2 regions of the Paenibacillus xylanilyticus genome follow, and region 1 is predicted to be linked to the other one. Evidence: riboswitches for the same ligand, from Rfam matches in the RefSeq annotation. Region 1 holds a riboswitch; the other holds the start of a gene.
What was found. Region 1 has a riboswitch for cyclic di-AMP ahead of F4V51_RS17290 (3D domain-containing protein). Riboswitches for the same ligand answer to the same signal wherever they lie in the genome.
Positions count from the first base shown of each region.

Region 2: another riboswitch for cyclic di-AMP. It lies ahead of F4V51_RS06640 (hypothetical protein); the one in region 1 lies ahead of F4V51_RS17290 (3D domain-containing protein).

Region 1 is NZ_CP044310.1:3,929,428-3,933,704, reverse strand. Features, by position in the region: gene F4V51_RS17300 (ABC transporter substrate-binding protein/permease) at 1-1,169, shown strand, start outside; gene F4V51_RS17295 (amino acid ABC transporter ATP-binding protein) at 1,156-1,881, shown strand; cyclic di-AMP (ydaO/yuaA leader) riboswitch at 2,145-2,344, shown strand; gene F4V51_RS17290 (3D domain-containing protein) at 2,347-3,021, shown strand; gene F4V51_RS17285 (polysaccharide deacetylase family protein) at 3,141-3,932, opposite strand; gene F4V51_RS17280 (prenylated flavin chaperone LpdD) at 4,084-4,277, shown strand, end outside.
Region 2 is NZ_CP044310.1:1,496,651-1,500,927, forward strand. Features, by position in the region: gene F4V51_RS06625 (urease accessory protein UreF) at 95-796, opposite strand; tRNA gene F4V51_RS06630 (tRNA-Leu) at 1,221-1,303, shown strand; gene F4V51_RS06635 (glutathione peroxidase) at 1,443-1,919, opposite strand; cyclic di-AMP (ydaO/yuaA leader) riboswitch at 2,288-2,460, shown strand; gene F4V51_RS06640 (hypothetical protein) at 2,579-2,974, shown strand; gene F4V51_RS06645 (HAD family hydrolase) at 3,145-3,828, shown strand; gene F4V51_RS06650 (Nramp family divalent metal transporter) at 3,993-4,277, opposite strand, start outside.

The DNA of each region.
Region 1 (4,277 bases):
GCGTGGATATCGTTATTTCAGGCATGACACCGACAGAGGACCGCAAAAAAAGTATCGACTTCTCGGATACCTACTATAAATCGAAACAAGTCATCATGGTTCGCAATGAGGATAAAGACAAATACCCAACCATGGCTGCACTGGAAAATGAAAAAATCGGAGCACAGAAAGGTTCGATTCAGGAAACGATCGGACAGAAGATTCCTGGAGTCAAGCTGACGTCTCTTGATAAAATCTCGGACATTGTGCTTCAACTTCAGACGAAGCGGATCAACGCTGCAATCGTAGAAGATACGGTTGCCGCAGGCTACCTGGACGATATGATTGGACTTGCTCCTGCGGTTCCGGACGAAGAGCAAGTAGCAGCAGCGATCGGGATTCGCAAAGGCAATACGGAGTTGCTTAATGCCGTTAATGGTACGCTTGAACGATTGAAGAGTGAAAATAAAATTGATCAGATGGTAACGGAAGCCAGTCAATTGATGGCAGACCGTGAGGTCGCATCGCCAAATATTTTTGAAGTATTCTGGCAGTACAAAAGCTTCTATGCTACGGGCGTGGGTTATACCCTCTTATTGTCTGCACTTGGTGTAATCTTCGGGGTAATCATTGGTTTGATCATTTGCCTGTTCCGAATGCATGATACAGCAATTTTGCGGTGGATTGGTACGGCTTATGTAGAAGTCATTCGTGGTACGCCGATGCTGGTTCAATTGATGATTATTTATTATGGTCTTGCCTTGACATTTGGTATTACGTTCTCGCCTCTTCAGGCGGGTATCTTAACTCTTTCCATCAATAGTGGTGCTTACCTTGCAGAGATCTTCCGTGCAGGGATTCAAGGCGTTGACCGCGGTCAACTGGAAGCAGCCCGTTCGCTTGGGATGGGTAGAGCCGCGGCCATGAGATTTATTATTTTGCCACAGGCCTTCAAAGCTGTGCTGCCTGCTATCGGTAATGAATTCGTAACGATCATCAAGGAATCTTCCATTATCTCGGTCATTGGTATGGTTGATATCATGTATCAGGCAAGTGTAGTCAAAAACATTACGTACCAAGGAATGAATCCGTTCCTTATTGCAGCAGCCATATACTTTGTATTGACATTTATTTTGTCCAAGCTGCTGGGTCGACTGGAAAGGAAGTTGAGTGCAAGTGATAGACGTTAGACAATTACACAAATCCTACGACAAAAACGAAGTACTAAAAGGCATAGATGTCTCAATTGGCAAGGGCGAGGTCGTTGTTGTGATTGGTCCTTCAGGATCAGGCAAAAGTACCTTCCTGCGCTGTCTTAACCTGTTGGAGCAGCCTACTTCAGGTGAGATTAATTTCGAAGGCGTATCGATCACGGATCCCAAACACAACATTAATGCAACGCGGGAGAAAATGGGGATGGTGTTCCAGCACTTTAATCTGTTTCCGCATAAAACTGTGGAGCAAAACATTACCATTGCCCCGATTAAAGTCAAAAAACAGTCTGCACAGGAAGCCAAGCAGATTGCCGCAGACTTGCTTAAAACCGTGGGGCTGTTGGATAAAAAAGATGCTTATCCGAGTCAGCTGTCTGGTGGACAGAAGCAGCGGATTGCTATTGCCAGAGCGCTTGCGATGCAGCCGCATGTGATGCTGTTTGACGAGCCGACATCTGCACTTGACCCTGAAATGGTTGGTGAAGTGCTCGACGTTATGAAACGCCTGGCTGAAGGCGGCATGACTATGGTTATCGTTACCCACGAGATGGGCTTCGCCCGTGAAGTCGGTGATCGCATCATCTTTATGGATGGCGGTGTCATTGTGGAAGAGGGGACACCAGATGAAGTATTTGGTCAGCCTAAGCATCCACGTACGCGTGACTTCCTCGGTAAAGTCTTGTCATAGCCTTTGAGCATGATCCAGTCAGTAAACCGCATGAATAAGAACGAACAAAAAACGAAATCAAACAACCTTGCTCACGTCACGTTTGCAGGGTTGTTTTTTGTGCATGGATAAGTATCCATTGTTGTAAAAGTAACTTTTCTGTCATCGTTCCATAGCTGCTTGATCGCTCTTTAATAAGAAAAATCCTTATTTCTAAGCAGCATTATGTGTTGTTTAAAACAGTTGGTAACATTTACTACGGTCCCTGGTTACAAAATTGTGATATATTGTTCCTGCCGAAACTTCCTGAGGAGGAAGTGTGGAGGATGTAACGATGCAGACCGTGGAGGGGAAGATTGATAAGCACGCTGCTTGGGGTGAATTAGGGGTACATAACGCAAGACGAATGTAACAGAGACCTATAGGGTGGTTTCCTCCATCCGAATCCGACAACTAACTTCGCAGGCACAATGAGGGAGGAAGACCATGATTAAGAAGAGAACTATAGCCAAAACAGCAGCAGCCCTGCTGACAGCAGCAATGCTCATTCAGGCCGTTCCAGCTCACGCTGATTCTGTTCACGTGGCCAAAGAAGGGGATACCTTCTATACCTTATCGAAACAATATGGAGTTGGACTGAACACACTGGTTAAAGCAAACAGTGATATTTCGCCTTACAACATTTATGGTGGTTTAAAAATTACGATTCCTGGAAAAGCAAACACGGCCTCAGCTGCTCCAGCAGCGAAGAGCTCTACGGGTGCAAAAACGATTACGACCGCTAGCCTTGATGTGAATGCTGACGATAAAGTCGTTCAAGCTTGGGGCAAAACGTTTGATTACAGTAAGTCCATTGATGTGAAAGCAACAGCGTACTCTGCAGCCGCTTCCGAAAATGGTGGATGGGGTGCTGTTGATTACTTCGGCAATCCACTTGAACTCGGCACAATTGCCGTAGACCCTAGTGTGATTCCATTGGGTACGAAGGTTCTTGTTACAGGTCACTCCCATCCGGGGCTGCCTAAGCAGGCATTTGTGGCTACTGCCAGGGATATCGGCGGGGCGATCAAAGGAAAACGAATTGATATTTTCATTCCTGGGAGCCAGAAGTCAGTGAGCACATTCGGTTTTCAGGATGTTGAACTTTATATCTTGAAATAAGTATCAGTGCCAGCAAAAGGGTGCCTTTATTCACGATTAACGTGAAATAAGGGTACCCTTTGTCTTTATTAACACGCGCAAAATGGTTAATTCATAACTTGTGTTGTTTCGTCTAACCATTATTTGCTTTTTGGCAATTGCAGCATTTCGTCCAAAGTCACCAGATTGAAGCCCCTGCATCGCAGTTCATCTATAATCTCCGGAAGTGCTCCGATGGTACCGGACAGATTGGAGCCCACGCCTCCGCCCGCATGCTGAAGAATGATGGAGCCTGGCTTGACTGCAGATAAAACATTCTGCTTCACTTCCTCTTTGCTGAGGCCTTTCCAATCCAGCGAATCCACATTCCAGTTGACGATGCTGTATTGCTGTCTTGCGGCCCATTGCAGCTGTTTCTCATTAATGTCCCCGTATGGAGGACGAATCATTTTAGGTGTATACCCGGTCAGTTTACGAATAATGTCGCCGGTATGTAGAATTTGTTTGCGAAAAGCATTCAAAGACAGCTTGCTGAATTCAGGGTGGTTGTAACTGTGGTTCCCAACAATGTGACCTTCCCTAACGATTCGTCTGACGAGGTCGGGATGTTTCTCTGCCCGGTTGCCAACAATAAAAAAGGTTGCTTTTACATTATATTTCTTTAAAATATCCAATACCTGTGGAGTGAAGCGCGGATCAGGCACATCATCAAAAGTTAGTGCTACCTGTCTGGTTGAAGGCCCATTGGTTTTGAACGTATCGGCATATTTCTGCCTGAGCTGACCGAGTGTCAGCTGTTCATCCTCAGATAAATCCGGCTCTGCAGCAGGTATGCTCTCTGGATCGGTTTTTGCCAGCACTTGTCCAGGTAAATAGCTTCCACTCATAAATATAAGGATCAACATGGAGAATGCGATGAGGCGAATACGCATGATATAGCCTCCCTTGTCAAATTGCGTTCTCTTTGGTATGCCCGCGGTGATGGTTCATTATGCATAAATGTGAGAAGTTTCATTGTCCAATTCAGTCGATAAGCTCATAATTCCACCATTACATATACACACAAAGGATGGGTGGATTAGGATGAGTACGTATGATTTGAAATCAGTTCGTTTGCAGGTCTTTGAAGCTGGAGAAGATAAGATATTTTTGGTCACGGGTGGGAAAGCTCATATAGGGGCTGTGGCGACCTTTTATCCGGAAAGAGAACGCGTGGTGGGGACGGCAGTCCATATTCCAGGGCATAAGGAACAGGAATTGTGTGAGCGTCTTGCACG
Region 2 (4,277 bases), 2.4 Mb from region 1:
TCTATAGACATACAAGAAAAAGCACGTCAGCAAGGAGGTTGCTGCGTGCTTTTTTCGTTTGGGGAAATATGAGGGGAGCTTGGAGTCGGTAAGATTAGGCGCGATAAGCATGCAGCCCTGCGCCAAGCATGTGGAAGCTGGGGAACAGCGATTTCATGGACATGGAGGTTGGCTGTGCCGGTCCATCCGCAGCGGAGGCGCTAACGGTGTTCCATTCATGCTCCAGGTCTGCGGCCAGGCGAACCAGCAGTTCCTGGGTGGTATTGTTATGCATGGGGAGAACTTTGGAAGCTTCGGTTATGCATGCATTCATGGCTGAGTGCAAGTAACCCATTACCGCTTCCTCGACGGGGATATCGAGGTAGTGGTTAATCCAGGCGTGAACAGTAGAGAGGCAGCCTACAGACTCGTATTTGGCAAGGGTGTGTTCGAGCTGGCTGAATTCAATCCAAGGGTGGAGAGCCCGGGCCAGCTTGATCAGTCTTTTACCCATGGCAGCAGCTTGCTCCCTTTGATCAGAAGGAGTCCGCTGAACGTGAACCAACTTGTCAATGAGTGCTGTTCGCCATGTGTCATTATGATCTGTTGCGCTGTAGATACCTTTAATCGCCATGCCCTCAAGTCGAACGATACTGGGATGCAGCTGGCAGCGCATGAAGGACTCCAGATCATCGGCATTTCGGATGCTGCCTTCAGCAATGTGTACATCCATACCAAATGAATGGGTAAAACCTCCGACATGAATGGAGGAATCAAGCAGTTTGACATAATCGAGCAGCTTATTCCCACGGTTCACGGTCTTTCGCCTCCTATGTTCGTAAAATGTTATATTATATAACATTAATATTGATTTCCGAATGCTTTTATGTTTAAAATCCGAATTATATGATATATATAATCACATAAATATCCGTATTCTGTCAATGGTTTCTTGTTTTTAAGTTTTAATTATATTTAAATGTTACATTATATGACTGAAAATAGTTAACCACATAAAAATAATGTTATGTATATGATATGTTTTCTCATGAAGAGCTCAAATTGAAAATGAAGATGTATAAAAGATTTGAAATTTAATGTATGCGGCAGTTAAAAGATCATGACGATAAAAACCGATATTTGGAGGAAAAACACAGGTGCAAAAGTAGTTTTAATAAAAGTGCTTTACTTTTATAATGTGATCCTGTATAATCAATTTTGTTGCCGATTATTTACGACATGCGGTCGTGGTGGAATGGCAGACACGCTATCTTGAGGGGGTAGTGGGCGTATGCCCGTGGAGGTTCGAGTCCTCTCGACCGCATCATAATGTACGACAAGAAGAGGTTTTCCGAATATGGAAAGCCTCTTTTTTTTGCGTTTGGAACAACATAAAGAAAGGCCATTCACACAGAACCGGACTTTCTCTGGTTCCCTGTTGATGATGGCCTCTCCATGTAGATCTATTTCAGAAGTTTCTCAATATCAGCCTCAATTTGATCAGGAGTTGTTTTTGGAGCATAACGCTTCACAACGCGTCCGTTCTGATCAACAAGGAATTTGGTAAAGTTCCACTTGATGGCTTTGGATCCGAGCAGTCCCGGTGCCTCTGTTGTCAGGTGCTGGAATAGAGGATGAGCGCTTGAGCCATTGACATCAATTTTCTCAAACATAGGGAAGCTTACACCGTAATTCATCTGGCAGAACTCTGCAATATCATCGGAAGATCCCTTTTCCTGAGCGAATTGGTTACTTGGGAAGCCCAGTACTTCAAACTGTCGGTCTTTGAATTTGTTATAGAGTTCCTGTAAGCCTTCAAATTGCGGGGTCAGACCACATTTGCTCGCCGTATTAACAATCAGCAGCACCTTGTTGCGATAATCGGACATCTCGACTTCCTGGCCCCGAAGGGTATTGACTTTGTAGTCATAAACGGACATGATCAGTCGCCTCCATATCGTATAATGGGTTAATGATTCCTATAGTTATATTATATTGCTTACAATTAGATAATGCAAAACTAATTGACTGAATTCCTATGTTGACTTACAGATATCTAAAATTACAACCGTTTTTCATAAGGACGAGAATTAGCGAGCTTCACAGAGATGGATGGAGAATGGATAGGTTGTAAGCGATATCATTGATATGTAATGCCTTAAATTCGTCCATTCGGTGATCTGATCGTACTTTACACTAACATGTCGCGGGTGTATGATTCATATCGTAATTTCTAATTCAATTAAACTTAACATGAACAACGAAACAAACGATAATATCGCTCTGGTCAATATATGAAACAGGAACGATGTTTTAATCGCTGAGTTTCCATTCATTCATGGGTGGGAAACGGGGGAACCAATCGGAATGGCTGTCATTGCAGCTGATCCATGGGGTGAATTTTTCGGTGCAAGCCGGAAATAGGGCGACTCTCGCGCCCGAATCCGTCAGCTAACCTCGTAAGCGTTAAAGGGAGAGGCAACAAGCCGTACGCATATTCATGGCGTTTTTGTCATGGGTTATTCAAGAAGCGTTCGGGAGGCCTTGGTCCCCCACGCTTCTTTTTTGTTGTCTTTTCACGCCAAGGGAGGAACGAACGATGGATAATGAGATGATTTTAGTAACAGCACCGAATGAAGCGGGCCGCAAGTTTATCAAGCTGTTGATGTACAAAAAAATGCCGTTTGCCGTTCTGACCAACAGTGCAGGGGAAGAACGGAAGCTCCGCAGAATCGGAGTGGAGAACGTCATTCGCATGAATACAGCTGAAGCTCAGAAGTGGTTTCTACCGCAGTCGAGCGTAGGCAACGTTTTTATTTTCGAGAACAGTTTGAACCTGACCTGCCGCTACCTGCAGATCTGCCGTTCCTGGACCTCCAAATCACTATGTGTGATCACGGAACAGAGTCACCCCAAAGGCATTTACCGCGGGATGGGAGCTGACCGTATTGTGTATTCTCTTAATGGAGAAGTTGGCTTCTTGCTTAATGGTTAATGTGATAGCTGCCGATTGATCCGGTGTAAGGTGCCTGTTATAATTGAACTTGTGGAAAAACGGAATTCTGAGGAGACTCATGCTTGATGGTGGGTCTTCTTTTTTATTTGAGCATTAATGTACATTGCTGATGTAGAGATTGCGTTCATGGCTAACAAGGAGGAATAGGCGTGCCGGATGTACGGGGGTTAAAATGGTTGTTCTTTGATGTAGGAGATACGCTGGTGGACGAATGGGAGCCGGTAGATGATATTATAGGGCAGTTTGTAAAAGAAGCCTGCTTGCTTGGTTATCCGGTGAAAATAGAGGAAGTGCGAGAGATATTTGCCTCCTGTTACCGAAATTATGAGCAGTGGCCCATGAGGGTAGCCATTCGAACGCTGATCAGCGATGAACGTCATAGGGAGAAGATCCAGGAGAAGTTGAAGTTCCGGAAGGAACTGGAGAAGCCCTTCGCTTCTGCTGACGCGGTGTTGAAGGAATTGTCACACCATTATCGAATTGGCATTATTGCCAATCAGAGTCCAGGGACAGCTGAGCGCCTGGAGAGCTACGGTCTGCGGAAGTACGTGGATGTACTGGCATGTTCGGCAGAAGAAGGTGTATCGAAGCCGGATCCGGAACTCTATGCTGTGGCTTTGAAGCAGGCGGGATGTGAACCCGAGGAAGCAGTCATGATTGGGGATCGGATTGATAACGATATCATTCCTGCCAAGAAGCTGGGGATGCGAACGATTCGGATTTTGCAGGGCTATGGACGATTTCAGCCTGAGCTGGAGGGCCAAGAGCGTGCAGACTGGACCATCGAAGCGTTGGAACAGCTTATTCCACTGCTTGTGCCTTCTGAGGGTTAGTGGATAAAATTAAAAAAAGATGACTTTCGTGTCATTAAATAAAGGACAAGGCAAGTGTACGGCAAAGCTAAAAGGCTGATCCCTTCAAGTATATTCTTGAGGAGGGATCAGCCTTTTTTTATAAATCTATAGTAAGAGGGAGACGGTTTTAGCGCATATATAGATTAAAACAGCATGATGGTTTGGATAATCAGATAAACGTTCAGAACCACAATTACGGCAGCGATGATCCAAGAGACGACTTTGAGCCACAGTTTGTTGGCGAATGCGCCCATGCTTTTTTTGTCACTCGTAAACATCACAAGTGGAATAACGGCAAAAGGCAGCTGCAAGGATAGAATCACTTGGCTCAAAATCAGCAGCTCTTCCGTACCATGTTCGCCGGCGATAGCCGTCACAATAACGGCAGGGATGATCGCAATTAATCGGGTCACGAGCCGGCGGAGCCA